4 regions of the Peribacillus sp. BM1 genome follow, and region 2 is predicted to be linked to each of the others. Evidence: riboswitches for the same ligand, from Rfam matches in the RefSeq annotation. Region 2 holds a riboswitch; each other region holds the start of a gene.
What was found. Region 2 has a riboswitch for glycine ahead of gcvT (glycine cleavage system aminomethyltransferase GcvT). Riboswitches for the same ligand answer to the same signal wherever they lie in the genome.
Positions count from the first base shown of each region.

Region 1: another riboswitch for glycine. It lies ahead of AC1MGI_RS08495 (MFS transporter); the one in region 2 lies ahead of gcvT (glycine cleavage system aminomethyltransferase GcvT).
Region 3: another riboswitch for glycine. It lies ahead of glyA (serine hydroxymethyltransferase); the one in region 2 lies ahead of gcvT (glycine cleavage system aminomethyltransferase GcvT).
Region 4: another riboswitch for glycine. It lies ahead of AC1MGI_RS08525 (MFS transporter); the one in region 2 lies ahead of gcvT (glycine cleavage system aminomethyltransferase GcvT).

Region 1 is NZ_CM155259.1:1,755,116-1,762,899, reverse strand. It holds gene AC1MGI_RS08500 (ECF transporter S component) at 254-787, shown strand; gene AC1MGI_RS08495 (MFS transporter) at 1,010-2,410, opposite strand; glycine riboswitch at 2,536-2,616, opposite strand; glycine riboswitch at 2,620-2,720, opposite strand; gene AC1MGI_RS08490 (SRPBCC domain-containing protein) at 2,973-3,368, shown strand; gene AC1MGI_RS08485 (DUF3986 family protein) at 3,446-3,712, opposite strand; gene AC1MGI_RS08480 (polyprenyl synthetase family protein) at 3,917-6,301, opposite strand; gene AC1MGI_RS08475 (hypothetical protein) at 6,808-6,999, opposite strand; gene AC1MGI_RS08470 (VOC family protein) at 7,034-7,429, opposite strand; gene AC1MGI_RS08465 (inositol monophosphatase family protein) at 7,705-7,784, opposite strand, start outside.
Region 2 is NZ_CM155259.1:3,774,451-3,782,234, forward strand. It holds gene AC1MGI_RS18125 (zinc-binding alcohol dehydrogenase family protein) at 1-473, opposite strand, end outside; gene gcvPB (aminomethyl-transferring glycine dehydrogenase subunit GcvPB) at 1,202-2,659, opposite strand; gene gcvPA (aminomethyl-transferring glycine dehydrogenase subunit GcvPA) at 2,652-4,001, opposite strand; gene gcvT (glycine cleavage system aminomethyltransferase GcvT) at 4,015-5,124, opposite strand; glycine riboswitch at 5,314-5,400, opposite strand; glycine riboswitch at 5,404-5,491, opposite strand; gene AC1MGI_RS18145 (DEAD/DEAH box helicase) at 5,834-7,519, shown strand; gene AC1MGI_RS18150 (YqhG family protein) at 7,497-7,784, shown strand, end outside.
Region 3 is NZ_JBWXPJ010000002.1:105,469-113,252, reverse strand. It holds gene AC1MGI_RS21395 (nucleoside hydrolase) at 1-12, shown strand, start outside; gene AC1MGI_RS21390 (hypothetical protein) at 263-619, opposite strand; partial or broken gene tnpC (IS66 family transposase) at 930-1,789, shown strand; gene yppF (YppF family protein) at 2,107-2,304, opposite strand; gene AC1MGI_RS21375 (amino acid permease) at 2,620-3,999, shown strand; glycine riboswitch at 4,365-4,467, shown strand; gene glyA (serine hydroxymethyltransferase) at 4,730-5,980, shown strand; gene AC1MGI_RS21365 (serine dehydratase beta chain) at 5,996-6,508, shown strand; gene sdaAA (L-serine ammonia-lyase, iron-sulfur-dependent, subunit alpha) at 6,508-7,389, shown strand; gene gcvT (glycine cleavage system aminomethyltransferase GcvT) at 7,403-7,784, shown strand, end outside.
Region 4 is NZ_CM155259.1:1,769,187-1,776,970, reverse strand. It holds gene AC1MGI_RS08545 (protein adenylyltransferase SelO) at 1-1,386, opposite strand, end outside; gene AC1MGI_RS08540 (RNA polymerase alpha subunit C-terminal domain-containing protein) at 1,615-1,908, shown strand; gene AC1MGI_RS08535 (DUF3298 and DUF4163 domain-containing protein) at 2,109-2,729, opposite strand; gene AC1MGI_RS08530 (ATP-binding protein) at 3,078-4,295, shown strand; gene AC1MGI_RS08525 (MFS transporter) at 4,704-6,104, opposite strand; glycine riboswitch at 6,313-6,414, opposite strand; gene AC1MGI_RS08520 (APC family permease) at 6,736-7,784, opposite strand, start outside.

The sequences.
Region 1 (7,784 bases), 2.0 Mb from region 2:
GCTATCATCGGAAACCACTTGTACAAGTATGGACTGAACTCGTTTATCATGTCCAAGTGCTCGATAACGGTATCTATGGTGAAGGTTTTATATAATTTTTCGTTCTGACTGATAGAAGGAATCCGTTGCAGTGTTGACTATCATTAAGTTACCCCTGTTGAAGACATACGCGATCTAGATTTCAAAAGAAACGGCAACCTTGCACTTCTATCCCTTAATGCCTATAAAGAAAAGATAAGAAAGGTTTATGTCTATGCAAAAAACAACGAGTTATTCAAACACACGTACTTTCGATTTAATTCAAACATCCATGTTAATTGCACTCGTATTCGTTGCCACGGTCTTGTTAAATATCAAACTACCGATCACGGCAAATGGCGGGTTAGTTCATATGGGGACAGCTATGCTTTTTATCGGATCCATCTTATTTGGTCCTAAAAAAGGCGCCATCGCTGGTGCCGTTGGGATGGGGTTATTTGACTTAATCTCTGGTTGGACATTGTGGGCACCGTTCACTATTTTAGCTCGCGGCTTGCAAGGATATATAGTTGGGAAAATCGCCTGGTCGAAAGGCCGCAACGGAAATAGTATTGGTTTCAATCTATTTGCTACTATCATTTCGGCTCCTTTTATGTTAGCTGGTTATTACATTTGTGAAGGGGTACTATTTAGTAGCTGGATTATACCAGCGGCCTCTATTCCCGGAAACATCGTTCAAAACGTTGTGGGGATCTGTGTAGCTATTCCAGTTTGTGCTGTACTGAAAAAAATTCCGCTTTTTAAATAGGTATTAAAAAGCTGGGCAATAACACAAATAATTCTTATAAACATTATTTTATAGTACATGAAAAAGGGGAAACGCTTCGTATATCAAGCATTCTCCTTCTTTTTTTCATTAAACTTCGGATTTAAATGAGATTCACTTTTGATCTTTATTTCCAATATACTTCTATTCCTACAATTTTTTCTTCCCCATTATCTTTCTTTATGGTGCATGACTCAATGTAGTTCAAGAAGCCTTTCTCTCTTTTATTGATTTTTTAATACCTTCTTTTGGAATCGTAGCTACTATAGCTAGTAAAGCTAGTCCAGCAAACATAGCATTTGTCAGCAACCCTATACTTGCAGCCACATCCATATTTCCAGCCTTTTCAACTACACTATAAACAGTAACAGATATCGCTAAACCGAATGAGCTGCCAAGTGTACTAGACATTTTATAAATACCTGCTGCCTCTCCTGCCTTTGCTGTCGGAACATTGTCTACTGCTGTATCTATAGATGGTGTCGCATAAAGGCCAAGTCCAATCCCGTACACAGTAAAACCAATAAAAACAACAACGGAATAAATCAAATTGGGTAAGATTGTTAAGGTCATTAACATAATTCCAGCTATCACTAAAAGACAAGCTAAGACCATCGGCTTTCTTGGACCACTTCGTTGTAATACTTTTTCACCAACACGAATCATCACTAACACAGCAACTAAATTGCCAATAGATAATAACCCAGATTGAAAGGAACTGTATCCTCTTGCCATTTGGACATAGGTATTGGCAACAATAAGTGCCCCCGCTACAGCACTCAGTAAAAAGTTTGACAAAGTAGCCCCAGTAAAATAGTTATTTTTAAATAAAGAAAGATCGATAAATCCGTTAGATTTTCCTTTTACAACTTTTAAAAATACCCAACCACCTATGACAGTGACAGCCACTAACGTCAACGAAATGGGGCTTGTCCAACCCAAGTCCTCTCCACTTGTAATGACAACATTTAAAGCGAGCATCACTAGGAGAAAGATAACAAAGCCAGAAAAGTCAAATTTTGATGAATGGCTTTGTTCGGCTTTACTCTCTGGTACATTTTTAATCAAAAACATAGATAGCAAAGTGAAAATAATGGAAAAAACAAAAATCCAACGCCATCCCAAAGACGTAGCAATTAAACCTCCTGCAAACGAACAAATGCCCATGCCGCCCCAAGATCCAAAAGACCAGTAGCTTAAGGCTCTTTGTCGATCAGCACCATCAAAATAGGTTTTCACCAAAGCAATCGTCGCAGGCATAATACACGCTGCCGAGAAACCTTGAATCACACGCCCAATCATTAAGAGAATCGTCTCCTGTGCAAAGACGAGACAAAGTGAACCAATTATATTTAATAGTAAGCCAATAGTCGTAATTTTCTTGCGTCCAATTCGATCAGATATTCCTCCAGCTGCTACAATAAACATGCCTGAAAATAATCCGGATAAACTAATGGCTGTATTCAAAACTCCCAATGAAATTCCCATATCTAACTGAACTTCCGGCATCACATTTATTAGTGACTGTGAGAAAAGCCAATACGTAAGCACCCCAAACACAATCCCCGTCATCATTCTGTTATTACCTCTATAGCTTGTTTTCATGGTAAACCTCTCCTTTTTGGTTAACTATCCATTAAACTAACTATGTCTCTTCAGTGATGATGATCGTGTAAATTGCAGGCACAATAAAAAGGACAGAGAAAAACAGTGTGTTTTTCTCTGCCCTTCTCTGTCCCTTTACCTGAGAGTTTAGCTCAATAGAGCCTTTCCCCTTTGGTGGCGTATCAATTCATACGCTCTCTCCAGAGGTGTGTCCAGTTGCAGTTCTTCTACCTGAGAGATTCGCTTCAAGGGTCTTATTGAAGTTTGCTCCTTCGGTGGCTTATCATAAACACTCTCCTGCAACTTTCATCCAACTATATTTTCTGTATATTCTGTATATTCTATATTTATAGAATAATTTCAAATTCCGAACATGTCAACTAAAATCGAAAACGCTTTCAAAAATTATTGTCACTTTGACACTCAGAAACATTCGTTTCACAAGACGTTCCACGGAAGGTATTAATATGAATGAGGAGGTAACGCTCATTTAGTTGAAAAAGAATTCTTTGTCAAGTATGTTAAAAATAACAATGAATTAATATTGAAGGTGGGCTAATTAATGAGTAGTACAGAAGATAATAGTTCTATTTTGATTGTTAGTGATAAAGAAACGGTTTGGAATGCTATTACTGATGAGGAAAAACTATCACAATGGTATGCGCCGGGTTCACCTTGGGAAATCCCCAATCTAACTGTAGGAGAGCAAGTAACTTTTACGTTAATGCCTAGTGTTCATAATAGTCTAATAGAGAAATTTCCTATGTCCTTAACGATTGAGAATGTAAAACCTTATCAGGAGTTTTCCCTTTACTTGGATTCACAACAAACACTTATATCCTTTATGTTAGATGAGGAAAGCAATGGAATAAGAGTTACAATGAATTCCGGAGACTTCGACGAATCGTTAGCAAATTTGAAAGCCTTGATAGAGGGAAAGGAAATACCTTACATTTAAGGGGACATAAGGACAGGTTTCCTGTCCCATTAGACATCTACAAAATGAAAGATTTGCGGGAAAATGAACCTTGCCCATTAAATTATATTATGCAACGATAACCACTGCTCAAATCTTTTTACCCCAAAATCATAATCAAGTTCTTTATTGTAGATGGCAAAAATTCTACTTCCAAATCCATCTATTGATAATTCGTTTTTGGGGGTCATGTTTTGAAAACCATACTGGTCAAAATCATAGAAAACATCCCATACATTTTCCGATTGCCTTTTGAATGCTACACACTCAAAATCAAAGTTATCTTCATAATAACCTAAATGTACATGATATCTATCGTCATACAATATATCCGTTTAATCCCCTGTCATTAAGCTCCGTTTGATTCAACCGCAAGGGACATAGGGACAGGAAACTGTCCCATTTGTTGTCTTATTTTAAAATAAGTCGTGCCACGCACTCAACATGTCCAAAGTAATGCTTCAACACTTCAGATGCTAAGAATAAAAAAACTCTCGGTATTCTATCTAAATTTTACGTATCACAAACTCTTAATGATCCCGGTTCACAATATAATTTAATAGATGCTTCAGAAAAGGAGTTTTCCGGGGCATCTCGTGCATCGCTTCTATCGCAAGACAGTAATGTTCCCACATTGCCTTTCTAGCACCAGCAGCACCTAGGACTGATACAAAAGTTTTATTGTTGTTTTCAGCATCTTTGCCAATTGGTTTTCCGAGTACGTTCAAATCTCCCTCAACATCAAGCAGATCATCCTTAATCTGAAACGCAATACCGGCATGATGAGCAAACTTTTTCAAAGCTTTAATCTCTAACTCATTCGCCTGGGCGAGAATGGCAGGCATGATAAGGGAAGCTTCAAAGGCAATCCCAGTTTTATAAAAACTCATCATATTCAATTGTTCCAGTGTCAATTGTTTCCCTTTAGAATTCAAGTCCATCGCTTGTCCCTTACACATATCCTCTGTCATTTGGGCCGAATATTGAATCAAGTTAAGTACAGTTTTCAAATCGAACTGGTCTAGAGATGCTTGTTCCCAGGTTGCCCTCTGGGTCAGAAAGAGACCGGTTAGTTCAGCTATTGCAGTTGTATACACCTGATGAAGGGTTGGACGCCCCCTGCGGATGGACGCATTATCTTGGGATGGCAAATCATCGAAGATTAGGGATGCGGTATGCATATACTCCAATGATCTTAGAAGTGGAACGATTGCTGAACTTTCTAATCCATATACATCAACACCCATCACCCAAGTCACAATCGGCCTCAATCGCTTGCCATCGCCTTCCAAACTGTAATTTGCAGCATCAACGATTGGCTCTTCCATCAAAGGAACATTATCGGTTTTAGAAATATATAAGATGTTGTTGATCTGATTACGTACGGTTTCGATCGTATCTAAAAATTCTTCCTGCTCTTTCCGCTCATTTTTCAGGATGGTAATCATATGGTCCCTAAGCAATTTATCAAAGAAATCCACATCATCCGCTTTTTGAACCATTTTTTGGATTACATGATTGAAATTCGGATTTTCAGGAGCAAATAACTCCATAACTTCATTGTATTTTTTGGTTCCCATTCGTTCTTTAAATCGTTTCAGGCCATTTATCGCACGATCCAATATCACTTCACAGGTCTTCGTATCTGAATGATACACGTTATGGATCAAATGGGAGATGACCGTCCAGTATAATTCAAATGGATTTATAAGATCCGGACGTTGATCATGATATTTCATATAATAGGTATAAGGGGTTACCGCACCGTCCTTCATGTCATCAAACATATCTGCAAAATCATCAGCAAGCTGATTGTAAATTCCATAAAAGAATGTTCGGTTGTCAAAACCCTCGTCAAAAGAAGCACTGATTACTGAACGGACAATTAATCGTGAAGAAGAGGATTTTAAAATAATCGGGATATAAAGCTCTTCATTGGTGTAATTTGCATTGGATAGTTCTTTTACACGGTCCACTTCCTGAGAATGAAAAAACACATAGGATTGCTCGAAAAATTTTTTTCTCGTCTCTGGTCGCTGATAGGCCTTCATATACTCAAAGGCATCTCGGAGTTCCGTATGAATATAGCGGATTAGATCTGAGTTTTTTCCAGTCCACTCGCCCAATTCCGGAACAGCACCTGTGATAAGTGTGGTACGTATTAAATCAGAATATTTTCTTTTCTCTTTTTCGGATAAAACTTTGGCATCGAGAAGATCGTCAATGAATGGATAGGTCAGACCATAGAAGTACCCTAACCGAATAGCCTCATCAAGTTTCTGAGAACGTTCTTCAGGGGATATTTCATCGCCCATCTCATCCACCACATGCATGATTACCCCAGCCATGATTTTAATAAGTTTTCGCTGGGCTTGCTCTGCATCCATTCCCTTTGGAATATTGGAAGAGACAGTCTTTAGTTTGTCCATCACCCAAATCATCGTGGATTCAACGCCTTCCTCCTGGGCCTTCCGATAAACCCCAGCCATGCTAAACATCTCCGAATTGTTACCTCGATCGGTTGCGGTGGAATGAGTCAGGTGTGTTTTTAATCGGTCAACGACACTTCGAATCCTTGTCTGTGTGTCAGGTGAGTCCAAAGCTTTGCCTAGATCCCGCAAGAAAATATAAGAGATGCTGCGACCCAGGTAATTCTCTAGTTTATCAGTGTAATCCAGCCATTTAATATAATTGTGATACTCCCGAGAATCAGCTTTTTTCTTACCGCGCAAAAAAAAGGATACAAATGAATGATGATGGATGTGGTTCTGTTTCCAGGACTGAATATCTTTTGTCAAAGTAGGTACATAGGTCTTTTGCATAACTTGCGTACAAAGTGATTGATAATATTGAGCAGCCTTTTGCTCCGCCAATCGATAGCACGCATCGGCGTTTTTTATGAAATCCTTATCCATACGATACATTACCTCTACTTAACAATTTCTTATAATTCATACAAGCATTTTTAATAAAATCAACCAAAATATTTTCCTCAAACATAACATCTCTTTAACCCGAAAGCTAAATATAGACCTTTGTAGTATATACCTTTTTCCACAATCTCTCTTAACACTATGAACTTACAGATCGTTTAATGTCCCAAAAGTCAACTTTGATGAAGATTAATTAACATTCGATATCCCTACTAAAAAGAATTCCGATATTCTGCGTGAAGGCATTTCCTCTTTTTCACTCATGGAATTCTGCAAAATCCTTTATTTTTAAATTCCAAATGAGATATTGTAAATGAAACATCCCCTCAAAGCAGTTATCTGAGGGAACATAGAACATACTTGAATTACTCATAATGCTATATCAAGTGAAACTTTAATCAGTAAGGTTTTGGCTGTCCATTAAAGCGGGATAAAAAGTACAAATGGCTTCGCATCACTTAAGATACGAAGCCATTTTAGAATGATTATTATGTAAATACCAGCTGTTCCGACAATTCTTCCATTTGGATGCGGTAATTGTCACCAGTTGCAAAGGCATGCTCATGTAGCCGTAAAAGACTATACGTTAGGAAATGTGGAGTTTCTACTTCATCATGTGCAACCGCTTCGGGCATTGCAAGACAGATATTGCGCGCATTCAAGCATGCCTGCCGCATCATGTGATTTCATGCTTTAAATCAACTATCTTGGATTCTATTTTGCATTCACATCTGGTTGATGAATTCCAAATATATTGCCTTCTGTATCCATATAATATCCTTGCCACGCCATTCCAGGCAGGGCATACTTAGGCATTGCGACATGGCCGCCATTTTCCATAATTTTTGTTTCCGTAAAATCGTAGTTTTCCACTCCCATTGTACAAGCATAACCATTTAACGCCTGATTTGTTTCTGGGGGAGCACTTTGACGCTGCATCAAAGCACCATTGATTCCTAGCTCATTTTCATCGCCCGTCACCGCTCCAAAGTAAGGCATACCAGCATAATCACTCCAATCTTGAAATGACCAGCCGAATACCTCTCCATAAAACTTCCTTGCTCGTTCCATATCATCAACATGAATTTCGAAATGAACTAATCTTCCCATAATTACCTCCTAATTTCCCATTAATATTTCTCCCTAATTCCATCCATTTGTTCGCTCTCGATTTCCTATCTATTATCGTTAAAATAATGGAAATATATTCATATAGATATCATATCCTAAATGGCATTAACATATCTACAGTTACCATGAAAGATCCATTATTAAAAATGCTATATTTGCCTAATTACAATGGTGACAGTTCGGAGCCGAAATTTCAGTAGCTTTCCGATCGTAAAAGTATATCTGCTAAATGAAAGTTTCACTTTATGTATTCCTCAAATGAGTAATGATACTAACGCTTCATGTATCCGTGTATTCGATGCAACTAACGTATGATCGCTTAATCGAAACGCAT
Region 2 (7,784 bases):
TTCCCTCTCCATGTAGCTTGGGCGCCAATTGTATATGGTTCAGCCATTACTGCTTCATCCCAAGCGATTTCTGGATCAACTTTGTGTAATTGTTTTTCTGGCAGGACTACAATTTCTCTCATACCACCATCTTCATGAACACCGAAAACCGATACCTCTTTACAAACATTCGGTCTTCCACTTCTACATGCATAACATGTACCACAATAGCTAATTGGTTCAATAACAACATGGTCACCGACTGCTAATCCATTAACAGTAGAACCAATTTCGATAACTTCACCAGTCACTTCATGTCCGACAATCCGTGGGTATGTAGCAAGAGGATTCGTACCGTGGTAAATATGCATATCTGAACCACAGATACCTACTCGTTTAATTTTCACTAGGACCTCATTGCCTTGTTTAATTTCTGGTTGAGGTACATCCAACACTTCAATTTTATGTGCTTCTGGAATCATTACAGCTTTCATTATCTTCTCTCCTACTAAAAAAAATTTTATAAATGCTAGAAACATTAATCGTGCATGAACAAAAATATGAATGATCTCTTAAAATTTCCTTCTCAAGTTGATAGCCCTTTCAAAAGTCATTTCATTTAATTTGTTTAATAAACAAATTATTCTTTTACACAATATCATTTAAGTTTTTCCTCGTCAATTGATAATTATTACTTCATGGAAACCTTATTTAATAAAAGAATGTTGGAGAAATTATGAAGAAGAACTATACGGTAAAGTTTTTATTCCTAATAGTGAGTGTTCAAAAAAGAGGATCAAAAGAGCCGAGAAGTTCGAGGAGCGCATCTCGCGAGACCTTTCGCGTATGGAGTAATACGTGAGGACCGGACTTGCACAGGACGTGCGCAGTTTTAACAGAAGGTCATTAATGAGCTTTGAAGTTTTTTACCGGATTTTTTGAACAACCTCTTAAGAGACTATTCAATGATTATTTGAATTAGGGTAAGAACCATCTTTTCTATTCTGCTCGCTATTTACCGTATTGTCTAGGTTTATTTCCTTCCATTTTCCTGTTTCAAGTAAAGTAATGAGCAGAGATACCTATACCTCTAGAAAACAGAAAAAGATGGTATTCAAAACGGAAAGGGTCAGATCCCACATCTACTATATATCGTTTAAACTGTGAATATGACACGATAAACGGTGTATAGAGTGTGAGGTCAGACCCTCCTAATTAACTGCTACGATTGATAACGCAATATTGGTTTGCGGGCTGCTAGTGTTTCATCCAGACGTTTGATTACTGTCGTATGTGGTGCTTCTTGAACGATTTCTGGATTTTCTTCTGTTTCCTTGGCAATTTGGATCATCGCCTCAATGAATGAATCTAAGGTTTCTTTTGATTCTGTTTCAGTTGGTTCGATCATCATACATTCCTCAACATTCAATGGGAAATAGATGGTCGGCGGATGATAGCCGAAATCCAACAATCTTTTGGCAATATCGAGCGTACGCACGCCTAGTTTCTTTTGGCGTCTGCCGCTTAATACGAATTCATGTTTGCAATGCTTATCGTATGGCAGGTCATAGTACTCAGCGAGCCTTCTCATCATATAGTTTGCATTTAGAACCGCATTCTCTGTCACGGCCTTCAAGCCATCCGGCCCCATTGAGCGGATATATGTGTACGCTCTAACATTAATGCCGAAGTTACCGTAAAATGGCTTAACACGGCCGATCGATTGAGGTACGTCATATTCAAACGTATATTGACCATCTTTTTTAATAAGCACAGGTTTAGGCAAATACGGGATTAAGTCTTGCTTGACGCCAACTGGTCCAGAACCTGGGCCGCCGCCGCCATGTGGACCGGTAAACGTTTTGTGCAGATTTAAATGCACAACATCGAAGCCCATATCACCAGGACGCGCTTTGGAAAGTACAGCATTTAAGTTCGCACCATCATAATACAGTTTCCCACCTGCTTCATGGACAACTTTAGCCATTTCTAAAATATTCTCTTCAAACAATCCTAATGTATTTGGATTCGTTAGCATGAGTGCTGCTGTATCATCACCTACTACGCGTTTTAAATCCTCAAGATCAACCAAACCGAATTCATCCGATTTGACTGTGATCGTTTCAAACCCAGCAACAGTTGCAGAAGCTGGATTTGTTCCATGGGCAGAATCTGGGACAATGACTTTCGTACGTTTCGTATCTCCGTTTGCTTCATGGTACGCGCGAATCATCATTAATCCAGTCCACTCACCGTGCGCCCCTGCAGCTGGTTGTAGTGTGACTTGATCCATTCCCGTAATTTCCACAAGATGTTCTTGAAGATCATACATGAGCTCAAGCGCACCTTGCACAGTGCTGGCATCTTGAAGCGGGTGAATATGGGCGAAACCGGCAATTCGAGCTACATTTTCGTTAATTTTCGGATTATATTTCATCGTACAAGAACCGAGTGGATAAAAACCTGAATCCACACCATGATTGCGATGTGAAAGTGCCGTGTAATGGCGCATAATATCAAGCTCAGATACTTCTGGCAATTCCGCTTCCTCAACGCGAATATAGTCAGTTGGAAGCAGTTCTTCAAGTGAGATAGCTTCTATGTCCATTTCTGGTAGACTATAACCGATACGTCCTTCGGTACTCATTTCAAAAACTAATGGTTGATCCTGATTATTCATGGCTATCCCCCAATTCTTGTACAAATGCATCAATTTCTTCTTTTGTTCTCAACTCTGTCACGGCTACAAGCATGTGATCTTGAAGTTCTGGGTACGTTAAACCTAGATGATAGCCGCCAATTATGTCTTTGGCAAACAATTGATCATTGATTTCACGATACGATGCTGGAAGCTTAATCACGAATTCGTTAAACGAAGGACCTTCGAACACGACTTCGATTCCTTTAGCTTGCAAAGCTTTTTTCGCATAATGAGCTTTTTGGATGTTTTGTACAGCCATTTCCTTTACACCCTTTTTCCCGAGTGCTGTCATAGCTACGGAAGCAGCGAGAGCATTCAGTGCCTGGTTCGAACAAATATTAGAAGTTGCTTTATCACGACGAATATGCTGTTCCCGAGCTTGAAGCGTTAATACAAAGCCACGCTTGCCATCTTCATCAACGGTCTGCCCGACAAGTCTACCTGGTACTTTACGCAATAATTTATTCGTTACTGCAAAATACCCGCAATGTGGTCCACCAAATGCTGCAGGAATTCCAAATGGTTGAGCATCTCCAGCAACAATATCTGCGCCTAGTTTTCCAGGTGGGGTTAGGGCGCCTAACGCTAAGGGATTACTTGAGACAATAAACATCGCTTTTTGTTCATGAACGATTTTTTCAATCTCCTTTAAAGGCTCAATACGCCCAAAGAAATTTGGATATTGAACGATGACTCCTGCAATATCGTCGCTGATTAATTCTTGCAGTGCAGCCAAATCGGTTACACCATCACGATATGGAATTTCCACTACTTCAACACGCTGTCCCAACGCATACGACTTTACAACATCACGAGACTCAGGATGAACCGTACTAGAAATCAAGATTTTCTTACGTTTTGTATGCCCGCTACTTAGCATCGCTGCCTCAGCAAGAGCAGTTCCACCATCATACATAGAAGAATTAGCAACATCCATACCAGTCAATTCACAAATCATCGTTTGAAATTCAAAGATTGCTTGAAGCTCTCCTTGAGATATTTCCGGCTGATAAGGGGTATACGCTGTATAAAACTCAGAACGAGAAATCACATGGTCAACGATAATTGGTTGATAATGATCGTATACACCAGCACCTAGAAAAGAAGCATAGCGCTTTGCATCGGCGTTTTTCCCAGCCAATTTAGTAAGCTCTTTTAAAAGAGCTGGTTCTGATTTAGCAGGTTTAATCTTGTATTCACCTTGGAAACGTACGCTCTGTGGAATATCACTGAATAGCTCATCTATAGTAGAAACTCCAATTGCGGCTAACATTTCCTTTTGATCTTGGTCAGTCATCGGTAAATAGCGATGTTTAGTCATGAATTTCTCCCCCTCATCCTCTTGGTCGTTTATAAAATGGTGTCTTAGCCACTATGGCTTTCACGCGTTTGGAACGGATTTCAACTTCAACTTCTGTTCCAATCCCTGTAAACTCTTTTTTCAATAAGGCAAGACCGACGTTTTTCTTCAATGTCGGCGATTGTGTCCCAGTTGTCACTTCGCCAATCAATTCAGAACCATAGTAAACAGAATAACCATGACGTGGTATGCCGCGTTCGATCATTTCGATACCGACAAGCTTGCGCGGTGCACCATGTTCTTTTTGCTCGGCAAGAACAGACTTGCCGATGAAATCAGCCTCTTTGTCAACTTTAACCGCAAAACCAATTCCTGCTTCAATTGGCGAAATATCAGGTGTTAACTCTTGACCGTATAACGGAAGCTTCGCCTCGAACCGGAGGGTATCACGAGCACCTAGACCAATTGGTTGAACGCCTTCATCCTTACCTGCTTTGAGAATTTCTTTCCAGAGAGTTTTTGCGTCTTCGTTATTACAATACATTTCAAAGCCATCTTCCCCTGTATAACCTGTGCGTGATACGACGAGAGCCGTGACTCCATTAAGTTCCACATTTTCTTTGAAAGCAAAAAAGTCAATCTCACTCAAACTCGTGTTTACAGCTAATTTCTGAAGGACTTTTTCAGCAGCCGGACCTTGAAGAGCAAGCAAAGCAACTTCATTTGAGATATTTGTCAGTTCAACATTTTCAATCAAGTGATCATGCAACCAATTGAAATCCTTCTCAATATTGCCAGCATTCACGACTAATAAATAGTCATTTTTCGCTTTCTTGTAAATAATTAAATCATCGACAACTCCACCATTTTCATAGCACAATGCGGCATATTGCGCATGCCCTACTTCAAGCTTGAGAATATCGTTCGTAATCATTCTTTGTAAAAAGTCCGTGCTTCCTTCACCTTTTACAACAAACTCCCCCATATGAGAGACATCGAACAAGCCTGCTTTTGTACGTACTGCTTCATGTTCTTCTTTAATACTAGAAAACTGGACTGGTAGCTCCCAGCCACCAAAGTCAATCGTTTTACCACCATAATCGGCGTAAATCGTAAATAATGGTGTTCTTTTTAATTCAGTCATACTACGCCTCCTCATATTCTTAGAGCATAAAAACATCCATGAGCGCCTGCTCTAAAACTAAATCGATGGAAAAGGTTCAGGTTCTCAAATTGTATCACCTTATGAAGGTGACGGTGCGCAGCTGATTTTTTAGAAGCCCCGCCCCTTTTCCATAGAAAAAAGGACAGAGAAGCTCCTCCTGAGCTATTTCTCTGTCCTGAAACCTGAAAGTTTACCTTTAAAAGGCTTTCCCCTTTGGTGGTCTTAAAAGCTTCTGCTTTTAGACACTCTCCAGAGTTGCGTCCAACAAGGGTTCTTTTGCCTGAGAGATTCGCTGCTAAGCTTGCTCCTTCGGCGCTACAAAAGTAGTCTCTCCCCCAGCCTTCATCCGCATATAATATTGTCTTTTTTGAACATACTATGTAAATAAGGGTTGAACAACTAAGACGGACTTTGCCAACTTTACACAATCTTTATTTCACAGAAAAAGAGGCTACTTTCGCCAAACACCTAGAATTCTGTTACTACTATAGTAATTCAAACAGTGGAAGTCTTTCAAATAAAAATCATATTTATTAATAGAAAATTTCAAAATTTATTTATTACGTTCATACTACCATTAATAATGCTTGAATCGCAATAATTTTCTCGTAAAAACCAAACTTTTTTTTACATTTACCATATTAATGTTCGTATATTAGGTTTGTATATTTAGAAAGGAGCAATATTTATGCAAATTCGAATCAAATTTGACGATGAATGGTCAGAAGAATTTTTAGATAAAGTGGAGAATGACGGCCCTTGGGCGAATTGGGAGCTGTATAAACTTGCAGTTCAAGCGGAAAAGCATCTGGCCATTCCAGAATTTGAAGGGTTACAAGCACCTCATCATCTTAATCAGCTAACACCACTTCCTCATCAGCTCGAAGCTGCCCGACAAGTTGTTGAAAATATGAATGGCAAAGCGATTTTGGCTGATGAAGTAGGTCTTGGGAAAACAATCGAAGCTGGTTTAATCATTAAAGAATATATGATTCGGGGTCTCGTGAAAAAAGTACTGATTCTCGTTCCTGCTTCACTTGTTTCCCAATGGGCGTTTGAGTTAAATACAAAGTTTCATATCCCCGCTGTTGTTCAGAGAAAAAGCTATGTATGGGATTCATGTGATTGTATCGTATCATCCATAGATACAGCGAAGCGCAATCCACATAGAGACATCATTTTTAAGCAAGAATACGATTTAATCATTATTGACGAGGCTCATAAATTAAAAAATAATAAAACAAAAAACTACGAATTTGTTCAAAGTTTGAAAAAGAAATTCTGCCTTCTCTTAACTGCCACACCTATTCAAAATAAGGTAGAAGAAATCTTTCATCTTGTTTCCCTTCTTAAACCTGGACATTTAGGAAATGCAGCTCTTTTTTCTGAAAAGTATAAAGGAAAAGGCCGTACCATCTATGAAGATGAGCATCTTAAGGAGCTTGTTAATACGGTTATGATTCGAAACCGCCGTGCCGATACTGGAATCGAGTGGACGAAACGTCATGTTGAAACAATTATAATTAAATTCTCACCTACTGAGCAGGCATTATATGACGCTGTAGCTGCGTTCCGATCGCAATCTGAAGGAGCGGGAAGTGCATTTTCAAGCCTAACCCTCCAAAGAGAAGCATGTAGCAGCAAAGAAGCAGTCTTTACCACTTTAAAAAACATGTCTCAAAAACATGAAAATCCTGCACCTGAATTCATAGAAAAGTTGAATAATCTCTTTGAAACAGCAAAGCAAGTTGAGCGCAATTCAAAGGCAGAGAAGGCGTTGGAATTAATCCAGAAAATCAACGATAAAGTCATTATTTTCACGGAGTACCGAGCTACACAACTTTATTTGCAATGGTTTTTACAGCAAAACGGCATAAGCTCAGTACCTTTTCGTGGCGGGTTTAAGCGCGGTAAAAAAGATTGGATGAAAGAGCTATTTCAAAATAAGATTCAAGTGCTAATTGCTACAGAAGCTGGCGGTGAAGGTATCAACTTACAATTTTGTCATCATTTAATTAACTTTGATTTGCCATGGAATCCGATGCGGCTGGAGCAGCGAATTGGCAGGATTCATCGGCTCGGTCAAACCAAAGATGTCATGATTTATAATTTCGCGACGGAAAATACAGTAGAAGAACATATCTTGAAACTTCTCTATGAAAAGATTCAGTTATTTGAAAAGGTGATTGGCGAGTTAGATGATATTTTAACAAAATTAGATATCGGCAATATTGAAGATTATTTAGTGGATGTAGTAGATGGGTCAAAATCAGAAGGTGAAATGAAAATTAAAATGGATAATCTTTCTTCCATGATTCAATTCGCCCAAGAAATGAAGGAGGGAAATCTTCATGAAGCAACAGGAAATTCATGATTTCTTGCTCACCTATTTCAAAGCGAATCATTGTGAAATTATAGAAAATCACCCTGCTTATTTAACGATTCAATTAACGATTGAACTCGATAAGGAATTGATGAACCGTCCCTTTTACTGGCACTACCTTGAAAAAACCGGTGGCGTTCCCAAGCCATCTCAGCTTACCCTTATAACAGATCCACAACAGGCACCAGCTGACATCAAAGGGGAACTGATCCATTTCGGATCACAACGACTACATCAAATTTTTGCCTCTACGAAA
Region 3 (7,784 bases), on a different replicon from region 2:
AAAAAATACTAGAACTTACTAGCCTTTGCTCTCTGGGAGCAAAGGCTACGAACCGTCTGTATACTTTTATTCATCATATTAAAAAAGATAGATTTGAATGTTACAAAATGTGCTTTATGCTAGGCTGCTCCAATTGTGCTGACAAACAGAGGGGACAGATAAAAGGGTTTCCTTATCCATCAAAGGTCATTCATCTATTTCTGAATAATAATTCTGTTGAAAGATAGGGATCTATTAGCTAGAGAGTGTTAGAAAAGGCCTATCATGATTCCTCTTTTCTTAATAAGAAACTGAGACTCTTTAATGTGTGGAGTCTAGCGGTAAAAATAAATAAGTCATCGTAGTTCCTTTCTACATATTCATTAATAACGTCGATCCCTTTTCTAAATCTCTCGACTAATAAATAAGTATATTGTTCATTCCAGCAAAACTGATTGATTCTCTGAAGTTCATCAGCAAGTATTTGGAGCTTATATTCCTTAACAAAAAGCCTTAGTTGATACACTTTATCCATATTTAAAATAAGGCTGCTTTTCTTATCCTGGTTTTTATAAACAAATTCTATAAATCCATGTATATTTTCAGCTAAAAGATTCGCAATTTTCATATTGAAATTCATATTTCCAACTCCTCAATGTATGCAAACCAATACATTACTATGAAGATTGTATGATTTGGATCGGTATTTTAACACTAAAATACACCTTGTGCGTTATTATCCAAAATTAGTTTTCTATTTTTACCTACTAACATACCTTGTTCTTTTGTAACTACTCAGACCCCCTATAATTTTTGGAAAATAACTCCATCTCCACGTCTGATTTCTTGATAACTAGTGAACGCTTGGAATATCAAATCAAAGGAGGTAAAGGATATGAACTACAAAAAGTTTTTAACTATCTACAATCAAGGCCCAGAAAAGCTATAAGTTGATTCCTTTCGCTCGAACAAAAGAGTTCTTTCAGGACTTTTTCGATTTGTCGATGAGCGAAGGAACCTTATGGAATGTCAATGAAAAATTTGGCACCCATTTGGTGAACACTTTTGAACCACAAGCGAAAAATCAGATTCTCCAAGCACCAGTTGTACATTTCGATGAAACAGGCTTACGAAGTGAAGGGAAACGCAATGGTTACATACGTTAAATACCGACCAAGTGACGTTACAGTATGTCCACGAAAAACGCGGCACAGAGGCAATCAACGAGATTGATCTCTTGCTAAAATTTCAAGGGATTGCTGTTCATGATTGTCTGGCATTCTATTTTGTGTATGAAAATTGTGAACATGCCGTGTGCAATGCCCATTTACTTTGCGATCTAAAAGCCGTTTACGAGTAAACGGAACAAACATGGACACCGAATATGATGGAGATTCTCCTTTTGGCCAAGCAAGAGCGAGAACGTCAAGATGAGCCACTGAATCCCATGGTTATTGCATGGATGGATGATACCTATCTAGACATTATAGAAAAGGGATATGTGGAAAATGCAACCATGGCCAATCATGATACGGAAAAGTTATTAAATCGACTCTCCAAGCGCCAAGATTCTGTCCTACTATTTGTAGAAGATCCACATGTTCCCTTTGATAATAATTTGACCGAACGAGATTTACGAATGGCCAAAGTGAAGCAAAAAGTTTCAGGTGCATTCCGAAGTGAAACGGGCGCACAAAACTTCGCGATGGCACGAAGCTTTTTAAGCACACTGAAAAAGCAAAAAAAGAACCTGTTTGAATCCATTAAACAAGTGATAAAAACAGGAGAAAAAGAATTGTTTGAAACCTAGTTTACGAGGTAATTCGTGATGAGTTACCTCTATTTGTTGAGTAGTTACAAAAATACTAGAATCCAATATAGAAGGTCGTAATTTGAATAATGCTATTTTCAATAGCGGAAATTTGAAAAATAGCCTTTGCTCAACGGGAGCAAAGGCTATTAATAATCTTTTACAACTATGAAGAGCTATTAGACAAAACTTGTTTTATAGATTGTTTCATGTGTTTCATAATAGATGTTCCTGTTTACTAATCATGTGTATTAGATTCTAGAATAAGTAAAAGAGTATATTGTTAGAGTGGTGAATATTCTGTAGATTTTTCAAAGTTATCTTGTTTTTATGAAGAATGATATTGGCTTTTCTGCTTTCAGTTTGTCCAGTTCAAAGAAAAGTTTTTTGTATTCAACAATCGATAGTTCCCCATCAATATACCCTTTTTGAATATAGTCTAATAATTCATTGGCATGTAATGGGTTTCTCTTTTTTACAAGTTCAAAACGATGTATTAAGTCTTCTACTAACATAGTAATCCACTCATTTCATCTTTGTTTTTGCAACATGTCTTCATTTTTGAAAAGTATACCATGCAGATGGTTAGATATTTTCTTTTTTGAAAATTCAAACTTACGACATTTTTTTACAATTTATTAACAAAGTTCCTAAACGAATCCTCTAAGGAAGGGAATTATTTTGGGTAATTTTGCAGAAAATTCAATATGTTCTAAATGTAAGCGTATTCTTTTTAGTGTCGAATTGACGGATAGTATGGTAAACTTTTATTAAGCTATTAATATGTTAAAATTGCAAACAATCTAAAAAAGTAGAGAGTGGGAAATTGTATGCAGGAACAAAAACTGGCGAGAGGTCTAAAAAACAGACACGTGCAGCTAATTGCTATTGGCGGGGCGATCGGAACGGGATTATTTCTTGGAGCAGGAAAATCGATTCATTTAGCAGGGCCGTCGATTTTATTTGCTTACATGATTACAGGCGTCATTTGCTTTTTAATCATGCGTGCACTTGGAGAACTACTCCTATCCAATTTGGAATATGACTCTTTTGTTGACTTTGTAAAAGACTATTTAGGTAATATGGCCGCATTTATTACCGGCTGGACTTACTGGTTTTGCTGGATTTCAATCGCAATGGCCGACTTAACAGCAGTTGGTCTCTATACCCAATATTGGCTTCCCGATGTACCACAGTGGATGCCAGGATTAATTGCACTTGTCATTTTGCTCATGATGAACCTTGCAACTGTAAAACTTTTTGGCGAAATGGAATTCTGGTTCGCATTAATTAAAGTCATCGCGATTTTAGCACTCATTGTGATCGGTATTTTCATGATTATTAAAGGCTTTTCCACGAATTCAGGCGCATCCAGCTTCACGAATCTATGGAGCCACGGAGGCATGTTCCCAAATGGCATAAATGGCTTTATCCTTTCATTCCAGATGGTCGTGTTTGCGTTTGTTGGCATTGAACTTGTAGGACTTACAGCAGGTGAAACAGAAAATCCAGAAAAGGTGATCCCACAAGCAATCAATAATATCCCGATTCGGATTATCATTTTCTACCTTGGCGCACTTATTGTCATCATGAGTATTTATCCGTGGAATGCCATCAATCCAATGGAAAGCCCATTTGTCCAAGTCTTCGTGGCAGTTGGAATCGCAGCAGCTGCTGGTATTGTCAATTTTGTCGTCCTAACATCCGCAGCTTCAGCATGTAACAGCGCTATTTTCAGTACAAGCCGGATGGTATACTCCCTTGCCAATGATAAAAATGCACCTATACCATTTACAAAACTTACTTCTCGTAAAGTACCTTCCAATGCATTATTCTTTTCAACTGTTGTCATTCTACTAGCCGTTGTTTTGAATTATGTCATGCCAGAAGGCGTATTTACGCTGATTACAAGTATTTCTACGGTATGTTTCATCTTTATTTGGGGAATTACTGTCATCAGTCATTTGAAGTACCGCAAAACAAGACCAGATCTAGCGAAAGTGAACAAATTTAAATTGCCACTATATCCATTTTCCAATTACTTGATCCTTACTTTCCTAGCGTTCGTTCTTGTCGTACTTGCACTTGCGGAAGATACTCGAGTTGCTTTGTTCATAACTCCTGTTTGGTTTATTTTGCTGATTACGATCTATAAGATGCGGAAATCGAAGGGGGATCATGTGGATCAAAGAAAAATAGTGGGAAATTAAGAGGGAACGAACAAAAATCCCGCCCGTGTACTAATGAAATTTGATCAAAAAATCCTGTGTTAATCATCTGAGGCCACTGAAAAGTCCTTTTAAAGAGAAAAAGAAGCTAACGACCTACTATATATAGGTTGTTAGCTTCTTCTATTGTCTGTATATCGATAAAAATCTTTGCTACTTTCAAAATGAGTTACTTTTTCAGTGCGCTCTAATCATCTATACAGGTTTTTTTGATCTTATTCGTTTCGATTAAACTACCCACGCTTTTAGTCAACTAATTCTAAAAAAATGTTAGCGTTTACAAAATAACCTTGACAGATCTACCTTATGCAACTATTCTGAATATAACAGAAACTAAATATGAGCGAATGACGGTTGTGGGAGAGTGCAATGTAACAAGCCACCGAAGGAGCAAGTTCCAAAAAGACCCTTGGAGCAAATCTCTCAGGTAGATGGAACCACAATCGGACGCACCTCTGGAGAGCGCGTATAAGTAGTACGCCACCAAAGGGGAACGACTCTATGAATCATAGGGTTAAACTCTCAGGTAAAAGGACAGGGAAGGGTAGAGAAAGTCACGCTATCCTTTTCTGTCCTTTTTTGCGTGCAAAAACGGGAGCGTATCTCCACAGTTTTCTCAGAAAAGAAGAGTGATAGTGAGAGAGTGGTTTCACTAGCTAAGCTGAAAGGATCCAAACATGGTGTCATACAAAAAAATTGAGGGGGAGTATATATGAGTTTACAGCAAAATGATTCTATTATTTTTGGAGCGATTGAAAAGGAACGAGAGCGCCAACTTCAAACACTTGAGTTAATCGCATCAGAAAATATTGTAAGCGAAGATGTATTAGAAGCTATGGGAAGCGTGATGACGAATAAATATGCAGAAGGGTATCCAGGAAAGCGTTATTATGGCGGGTGTGAATTTGTTGACGTGGCAGAACAAACAGCGATCGAGCGCGTAACGGAGCTATTTGGCGCTAAATATGCCAATGTTCAGCCACACTCAGGAGCACAAGCAAATTTTGCCGTTTTCTTCGCACTGCTTCAGCCTGGTGATAAAGTAATGGGAATGAACCTTTCACATGGTGGACATTTAACACATGGAAGCCCTGTTAGTGTTTCAGGAAAATGGTTTGACATTGTGTCTTATGGTGTGAGGGAAGATACGCAAGTCATTGATTACGATGAATTAGAAGAGATCGCCAAGAAAGAAAAACCGAAATTGATTATTGCAGGGACAAGTGCTTATCCAAGAACGATCGACTTTGCTCGCTTTAGAAAAATTGCCGATCAAGTCGGGGCAAAACTTATGGTCGATATGGCGCATATTGCAGGACTAGTAGCAGCTGGACTTCATCCATCTCCAATTCCATATGCCGATGTTGTGACAAGTACGACACATAAAACATTGCGTGGCCCGCGTGGCGGTATCATCTTAACAAATGATGAAGAGATGATTAAAGCGGTTAATAAATCGATATTCCCTGGTATTCAAGGTGGACCACTGATGCATATCATTGCTGCAAAAGCGGTGGCTTTCAGAGAAGCTTTACAACCAAGTTTTAAAGAGTATGCCAACCAAGTTATTGACAATGCGGCAATACTTGGCGAAACCTTAAAGAATGAAGGAGCGGCCCTCGTTTCTGGTGGAACAGATAATCATATTGTCCTATTAGATTTACGTCCATGGAATTTAACTGGAAAAGAAGCCGAGAAATTATTAGAAGAAGTGGGCATTACCGTAAATAAAAATACGATTCCGTTTGATCCAGAAAAACCATTTGTTACGAGTGGAATCCGTATCGGAACAGCTGCGTTAACAACGCGTGGCATGAAACAAGAAGAAATGGTGAAAATCGGAAAAGTGATCGCGGACGTTTTAACAAATAAAGGTGATGAAGCCGTTCTTGAAAAAGCAAAAGCAACAACTAAAGCGATTTGTAGCGCGTATCCGTTATTTCAACAAGCAGTAACGGTGTAAGAAAGGGGGAGAATCATGGAATTTCAAAGTTGTTTTGACATAATCGGCCCAATCATGGTCGGACCGTCGAGTTCTCATACAGCTGGTGTTGTATCGATTGGAAAATTTATTTATGAACTGTTAGGAGATTATCCACAAGAGACCAACATTGTATTTTATGATTCGTTTGCTGAAACCTACCAAGGACATGGAACAGATAAAGCACTTCTTGGCGGATTACTCGGGATGAATACCGATGATTCCCAAATCAAATACGCATTGGAAAAAGCAAAAGAATGTGGTATGCAGTACCAGTTTGAATTCGAAAACACTTGCGAGTATATGGACCACCCAAATACAACCATTGTAACAGCAAAACGTGATGAGCGTGTTGTCAAGGTTGGTGGTGTATCACTCGGAGGTGGCTTATCGAAGATCTTTATGATTGATGATGAGATGGTATCGATTCGTCTTAGCGCTGGAGATGACTTTTCGATCCTTGCGAAACCTTATCAACAGAAAGAGAAAGTATTGGTGAAGGCGATATGATGGAAATTCAATCTATGAAAGAGCTTATTGAAGCTTGTGAACAGGAGAAAAAATCCATTAGCGAAATGATGTTAATGGTTGAAGCAAAAAAGTCAGGTAGAGACGAAGAGACGATTATCAGCATGATGGAAGAGCGATTGATCAAAATGAAAGAAGCGGTGGATAGTGGGATTAAAGATGCTTCCACGGCGCCAAGTGGGATTTCTGGCGGTGATGCCGTGAAGATGTCTGAATACGTTCGGCAAGGTAAATCCCTATCAGGCGATTATATAAGCAATGCTATGAGCTTTTCATTAGCCACTTCTGAAAATAACGCCAGAATGGGCGTCATTGTGGCAACACCAACTGCTGGAGCAGCAGGGATCTTACCTGGCGTATTATTTTCGCTTCATAAAAATGATGGCACACCTTACAAAGAGTTGGTGAAGGGCTTGTTTACAGCAAGCATGCTAGGTCTTGTCATTGCGAACCGTTCTTTCATTTCAGGCGCAGCTGGAGGTTGTCAAGCAGAGGTCGGGTCTGCAACAGCGATGGCAGCAGGAACAATCGTTGAGTTAAAAGGTGGGTCGCCACAGCAAGCGGTGAATGCTACAGCGATTGCGATGAAATCCCTTTTAGGATTAGTTTGCGATCCAGTCGGAGGGCTTGTTGAAGTTCCTTGCATCAAACGGAATGTGATCGGTACTTCCATTGCCTTTTCAGCGGCTGATATGTCTCTTGCTGGCGTTGAGAGTCGGATTCCGTGTGATGAAGTCATTGAAGCGATGTACAAAGTTGGAAAAGATATGCCACGGACTCTTCGTGAAACAGCTCTTGGGGGTCTTGCGATGACCGAAACAGGTAAAGAGGTAAAAGAACGTCTATTTTGCAGAAAATCTTAATCGGGGGTAAATCATGAGTACAGAAACAGCATTAAAGCAAACACCGCTTTTTGACATATACGGAAAGTCTGGGGCGAAAGTGATTGATTTTGGTGGTTGGGCTTTGCCCGTTCAGTTCTCGAGCATTTTAGAAGAACATGAAGCGGTACGTACAGAATCAGGCCTTTTTGATGTCTCTCATATGGGGGAAGTACTTGTAGAAGGAAAAGATGCATGTGCTTATATCAATCATCTTGTAACGAATGACATAACGAAACTTGCGATCAATCAGGCACAGTATACGGCAATGTGCTATCCAGACGGTGGAACGGTCGATGATATATTAGTGTACAAACTGGCAGATGAAAAATATTTACTCGTGATCAACGCTGGAAACATTGAAAAAGATGTGGAAT
Region 4 (7,784 bases), 2.0 Mb from region 2:
GTAAGGGTTGGAAAGAACATCCAAAAGCCGTTCCATCACGCTGTAATCTCCTTGTTCCACTGCAGCTTCTAATGCTTCTTCTACCCGATGATTTCGTGGGATTACAGCAGGATTGCTGGTTTGCATCAACTGTTTTACGAAGTCTTTCGATTCCTGCTGTCTGCTTAATCTCGCCTGCCAGATCTCATGCCATTGGGCGAATTCCGAAGTGCCAAACAGGACCGTATCCTCCTGTTGATCAAAAGTTAACGCCCGGAAAGTATTGGTATAATCCGCATGATGCTTTTTCATCAAAATAAGGAGGCCATTGATAAGGTCTTCATCCTCTGACTCTTCGTTAAAAATCCCTAGTTTCGCTCTCATTCCCGCGAGCCAATGAGAGTGATACAACTCCATAAAATTCGAAATCTCGTCCTGAGCAATTTCGACAGCCTGCTCCTGATTCTCATGCAATAGTGGCAATAAAGTTTCAGCAAACCGGGCAAGATTCCACCCGGCCATATACGGCTGATTACCATAGGCATAGCGGCCTTGAATATCAATGGAACTGAATACCGTTTCTGGGTCATAGCTATCCATGAAGGCACAAGGACCATAATCAATCGTTTCTCCACTAATGGTCATGTTGTCGGTGTTCATCACTCCATGAATAAAGCCAACCAATTGCCATTTGGCAATAAGCTGAGCCTGACGCTTGATCACTTCCTGAAGGAGCGATAGATAGCAGCTCTCACCAGCTTCAACGTCTGGATAATGACGTTTTAGTGTATAGTCAGCCAAGATTCGGAGTTCCTCAACTGTACCCCATTGTGCAACATATTGAAAGGTACCGACGCGCAGATGACTGGCAGCCACACGAGTCATAATTGCTCCAGGTAACTCGGTCTCGCGGATTATTGACTCACCAGTTGTCACCACTGCTAGACTACGAGTGGTAGGAATACCTAATGCATGCATAGCTTCACTGATGATGTATTCGCGTAACATCGGTCCAAGTGCCGCGCGACCATCACCCCCGCGGGAGTATGGCGTTCTCCCTGCACCCTTAAGCTGAATATCTACCCTCTCACCTTGGGCTGAGATTTGCTCGCCTAGCAGCACCGCCCGGCCGTCCCCTAACATATTAAAATTCCCGAATTGATGCCCCGCGTAAGCTTGAGCAAGAGGCTTGGCGCCTTTTGGAATCTGATTTCCAGCTAGCACCGCTACGCCATCTTCGCTTTCCAGCTCTTGAATGTTCAAACCCAAAGATGTTGCCACCTGGTTATTAAGAATAATCAACTTTGGTGAGCGCACAGGAGTTGGGTTAATACTGGTAGAAAATGATTTCGGCAGACGGGCATAACTGTTGTCTAAGTTCCAACCTATTTCTTTACTGTTTACCATAGTTTCTCCTTTTCTTCTTTTGACTTTTGTACATGCCAAAACACACTACAGTCCTTTTTAATGTCTACCTCTGCCAAGTTATTATACCGTTTCCACAGGCATATAGCGCCTTTTAAGTAAAGGTGATTGCCTATCACTATTCTAGCTTTGACATCTTGATATTTAAGTTGTTACATTAGTAGTTAATGATGGTGTTCGTTCAACCATAAAAGGAAGGAAATATTTTAAATGACAACTTCAGAAATAAATGTAAGGACTTGCAACAAGGAACATACATATTATAAAAGTAGCGATTGTCCAACCTGTCCGACTTGTGAGCAAGAACGAAGACCCGTTAATGGATTTCTTTCATTGCTCTCGGCACCAGCAAGACGAGCGTTGGAGAACAATGGTATAACTTCTTTACAGGATCTATCAAAATATAGTGAAAAAGAGATTTTGCAATTTCACGGTATGGGACCAGCCTCTTTACCTAAACTTAGGTCTGCTTTGAAGGAAAATGGGTTAACATTCAGAAACTAAACACCAAGAATGATTATACTTACAGGAATGTATTTTATTTGATTTTTTCTTCAAGTAACGAATGAGCACGACCTTAATACGTGTAACAATCATTCAAACGCTCAGAGTGATAATGCTCTGAGCGTTTGAATGATTGTAAAAGAGATAGGCGGCTTTCAATATGAGGATTCTTCGTATTTACTATTATGTGAAAAGGTTGTTTAATTATTAACAGCCATTCGACCGAGGGGGCTATTTTCATCAATGATATCCTGTATATCAAATACAGAGATTGGGAACATAGGGAAACCAAAAACATATGGAGTGATTTCATATAGTTGAAAATAGATAACGAGGACTTTATCCGCAATGTAATAGTCTTGATTAGGCCGAATGACTGTGAAGCCGTTGATTAACTGAATATCACGTTGCTTAATTTGTGAATGAATTAAGGCTGATAGTCTTCTGACATAATCACTTCCAGGTTTAAACAAGTCTTTAAGTTCACAAAGCTTCCCCGTTTGCAAGTCAAACGTTAAAGACTTTATATACGTCATCCCATGAGCAGCATGGTAATGGTAAGTATAATTGGAAAGTGCTAAGCTCAGAACCTGGCGTTGATTGTTTTTGATTTCATACGACCCAATCATTTGTACTACAGTTTTCGGCATATTCCCAACTTGTTGATTTATGAGTTGCTGGGTTTGATCGACAATCGCTCGATTAATTGATCTTTCCATTTCTAGATTTTGCATACCTATTACTTTAGGATAAAACACTGTTTTATCCGGGCCGTTGCTGATTTCAACCGTTTTAATGCTAACTGGAAGCATAACGGGCATATTTATCTATCCTTTTCTAATTTTTATACCAGTGTATTCTTGAAAGAGTAAATGTATGCAAAAGACAAAAGTGAAGGAGCACGGAACCTTATCCCAAACTTTTTCAAGAATTTCTTTTCCGATCGTTAGTGACAAATGGGAATCCCCACTAAATTTTATATTCATTCATGCTATTATAGTAAAATAGGATTTTTTTATTAAAGATCCTATTAAACAACAATATTGTTACCATAAACCACGAGGTACACATTCAATGAGAGTTTACATACGTATACAACTCGCTGCCTGCCCATGTACCACGCAAAAGACGATCAAACACTTACAATTAGTACAACAAAAGGAGTATGTATGAAAGAATTTTATACTCACATTAATAAACGATTTTATTATACAGTCGTGCTCATCATCATCGCTCTAATGATTGTGGGGATGTTAATATCTATTCCACGTTATGGTGAATTTGAGGTAGGTTATACATTACATAGTATTCTTGTAATCGTTCTATCTGCCTGTTTATTGCTTTATCCTAAGTATGAAAATCATATTTTTAGAATTGTCATTATTATCGTAGGATCCGCTTATTTCTATACACTTTTCTTTTTATACCCAGAAACTTGGTCTACCTTTATCTTTCTATGTTTAATCCCTGCAGTTTCCATTTTATTTTTTGATTCAAAGCTATTTTACTTTTCATTACTATTAAATGGGCTTTCAATGGCAGTAACCTTTTGCTATATTGTGCTAATTGATCAGGGAAATCTATATCCACATATTAAACAAGATATAGCTGGGAATATTATTAATATTCTAGGCAGTCAAGTGGTTATCTATTTTATTTATCGAGCATCAAATTTACGTATAATAAAACAGCAGTTATATTATGAACAATTACAAAATTCGGAGCGATTAAAGACAACGGGGCAATTAACAGCTGCTGTTGCACATGAAATTAGAAATCCGTTGACAGTTGTTAAAGGTTTTTTGCAGCTTTACAATGAAAAAGACACACCAATTAGTAATGAGACAAAAGATCATTTTACTTTGATGATTGATGAATTAAATACGGCAGAACAAGTCATTTCTCAATTTTTATCTATAGCTAAGCCCGATAAAGATAAAAAAATGGAAATTGTGAATGTGAAAGATGTGCTTCATAGTGTAACAGATTTACTAAAATCATATGGACTCTTACATGATAATACGATTCATTTAAGTGTGGATGAAGATTGCTATATCTACGCCAACAACATTGAGTATAAACAATTAATGATCAATATTATTAAAAATGCTATTGAAGCCTCAAAAATTGGCGATTCTGTTCTTGTTACGGCGAAAAGAAAGAATCATTTTGTCGAGATGAAAGTAACGGACCATGGTTTCGGCATGTCAGAAGGGGAAGTTAAGTCTCTTGGTACTCCTTTTTACTCGTTAAAAAGCAATGGAACAGGACTAGGTTTAATGATTTGCTATCATATTACCGAAAAATACAATGGGACCATTGATTTCCAAAGCTCAAAAGGTGAGGGAACAACAGTGACGATCCGCTTTCCATCAAAGAAATCGTGAGGATGTTTTAAACATTTGCAATATGAGATTTCTAGCACTTGATGAGGAAAGAGCGTACAGAATTGTGAATAAATTTACTTCCCTAGAAGGAAAGATACATTTTAATCAAAAAAAGTTTGAAGTTAAGTTGTAATATTAATAGGTGCTGTCCCATAACGTAAGGGGCTGACCTCGCAATGACTCTAATAGTATTTTACTACTATTTACTGTTTAGAGAGTACGAGGTCAGACCCTTTTGGGACATGCTCTTTTTTGATTTCATTTTTATGGTTTACCCTTATTTATGGTACGGTCCACCGTAACACATCTAAGTGAGATTTACTTTTGATCTTTATTTCCAATATACTTCTATTCCTACAATTTTTTCTTCCCCATTATCTTTCTTTATGGTGTATGACTCAATGTAGTTTAAGAAGCCTTTCTCTCTTTTATTGATTTCTTGACACCTTCTTTTGGAATCGTAGCTACTATAGCTAGTAAAGCTAGTCCAGCAAAAATAACATTTACCAGTAACCCTATACTTGCAGCCACTTCCATATTTCCAGCCTTTTCAACTACACTATAAACAGTAACAGATATCGCTAAACCAAATGAACCGCCAAGTGTACTAGACATTTTATAAATACCTGCTGCCTCTCCTGCCTTTGCTTGCGGAACATTGTCTACGGCTGTATCTGTAGATGGTGTTGCATAAAGCCCAAGTCCAATCCCATACACGGTAAAACCAATAAAAACAACAACGGAATAAACCGAATTTGGTAAGATGGTTAAGGTCATTAACATAATTCCAGCCATCACTAAAAGACAAGCTAAGATCATCGGTTTTCTTGGACCATTTCGTTGTAATACTTTTTCACCCACACGAATCATCACTAATACAGCAACTAAATTTCCAAAAGATAGTAACCCAGATTGAAAAGAACTGTATCCTCTTGCCATTTGGACATAGGTATTGGCAACAATAAGTGCTCCGGCTACAGCATTCATTAAAAAGTTTGACACAGTAGCCCCAGTAAAATAGTTATTTTTAAATAAAGAAAGATCGATAAATCCGTTAGATTTTCCTTTTACAACTTTTAAAAATACCCAACCTCCGATGACAGTGACAGCCATTAACGTTAACGAAATGGGACTTGTCCAACCGAAGTCCTCTCCACGTGTAATGACAACATTTAAAGCGACCATCACTAGGAGAAAGATAACAAAGCCAGAAAAATCAAATTTTGATGAATGGCTTTGTTCTGCTTTACTCTCTGGTATATCTTTTATCAAAAACATAGATAGCAAAGTGAAAATAATGGAAAAAATAAAGATCCAACGCCATCCCAAAGACGTAGCAATTAAACCTCCTGCAAACGAACAAATGCCTGCGCCGCCCCAAGATCCAAAAGACCAGTAGCTTAAGGCTCTTTGTCGATCAGCACCATCAAAATAGGTTTTCACCAAAGCAATCGTCGCAGGCATAATACACGCTGCCGAGAAACCTTGAATCACACGCCCAATCATTAAGAGAACCGTCTCCTGTGCAAAGATGAGACAAAGTGAACCAATTATATTTAATAGTAAGCCAATAGTCGTAATTTTCTTGCGTCCAATTCGATCAGATATTCCTCCAGCTACTACAACAAACATACCTGAAAATAATCCGGATAAACTAATGGCTGTATTCAAAAGACCCAATGAAATTCCCATATCTAACTGAACTTCCGGCATCACATTTATTAGTGACTGTGAGAAAAGCCAATAAGTAAGCACCCCAAACACAATCCCCGTTATCATTCTGTTATTACCTTTATAGCTTGTTTCCATGGTAAACCTCTCCTTTTGGTTAATATCCATTAAACTAACTATGTCTCTTCAGTGATGATGATCGTGTAAATTGCAGGCACAACAAAAAAGGGCAGAGAAAAACAGTGTGTTTTTCTCTGCCCTTCTCTGTCCTTTTACCTGAGAGTTTAGCTCATTGGAGCCTTTCCCCTTTGGTGACGTATCGATTCATACGCTCTCTCCAGAGATGTGTCCAGTTGCAGTTTCTTCTACCTGAGAGATTCGCTCCAAGGGTCTTATTGAAGTTTGCTCCTTCGGTGGCTTATCATAAACACTCTCCTGCAACTTTCATCCATCTATATTTTCTATATATTTAGAATAGTTATTAAAACCGAACATGTCAACCAAAAATAGAAAACGCTTTCATTAATTATTGTCACTGTGATGCCTCGAAACATAAAGTGAAACTTCCCTCAGTGGGGGTTAGTTGAACCAATCGGGGATTTACAGGCTGTTTATCCCCCATCTATTTATTTCTTGATTCTCTCGTAAAAATTGAGGTGGGGGTATTACAGCCTGTTAAATCGGGATAAATAATGTCCCTTAATATGAGCAAAATAAAAAGGCATGAACTCAAGTAATAATACCAAGTTCATGCCATGTAAACTACCGATTACAAATCGATAAGACTCGGAGGTAGCTTTTTAAATCCTTTTGTTGTAATAAGCGCATAGACAACCCCAATTGCCAGCCATATAAAGCCTACTTTTAACGTCATTGGTGATAAATTAATAAATAAGTAGAAACAGATTAAGAAACCGAGGCCCGGAATTAATAAATAACGGATAAATTTCTTCTCTTGTTTCCGGAAATAGTAATACACAATAACAGATAGGTTAACAAACATAAAACCAGTTAAACCACCAAAGCTCATTAATTCTGCAACAAAATCGATTGATAGGAAAAGGGCTCCAGCAATACTAATGCTGCACATTAATAAAATATTGTAGATCGGTGTTTTATATTTAGGATGTAAATGTGTAAAGAATTTTTTCGGTAGAACTTCATCACGTCCCATGCTAAACATTAAACGTGAAGCACTTGCCTGACCTGTTAAACCAGCTGTTAAAGTTGAAACGATAATCGCTACTGTGTAAAGTGTTACAAGCACTGCACCACCTGCTACATTCGCAATATCAAATAAAGCCGTATCTGCTGAGCTAAAGTTATTCACATCTGGCCAGACTAACTGAGCAACATAAGCTTGCAAGATAAAAATAACCCCACCGATTAAACAAGAAAGAATGGCCGCTTTCCAAATATCATTTTTAGGATTCACCGATTCTTCCGATAAGGTTGTAATTGAGTCAAATCCTAAAAATGAGAAACATGCCATGGCTGCACCTGAAACGATGGCTGACATTACAAATGTTTCGTTATTAAAGAACGGGGTAATCGATACTAAAGCCGATGCACCATCCTCTACCATAATCGCCTTCATACAAAAAACAACGAAAATGACAACAACGATTCCCATAAATAACACTAAAATTTGGTTCGTTTTTGCTGCAACTGCAATTCCAAGAATATTTACGACAGTAATAACTCCGGCAATAATGAATACCCATACCCAATATGGAATGGACGGAATTAATGCATTGGCATAGGAAGCACCAACCATAAAGACGATTAAAGGCACTAATACATAGTCCATAAACATGG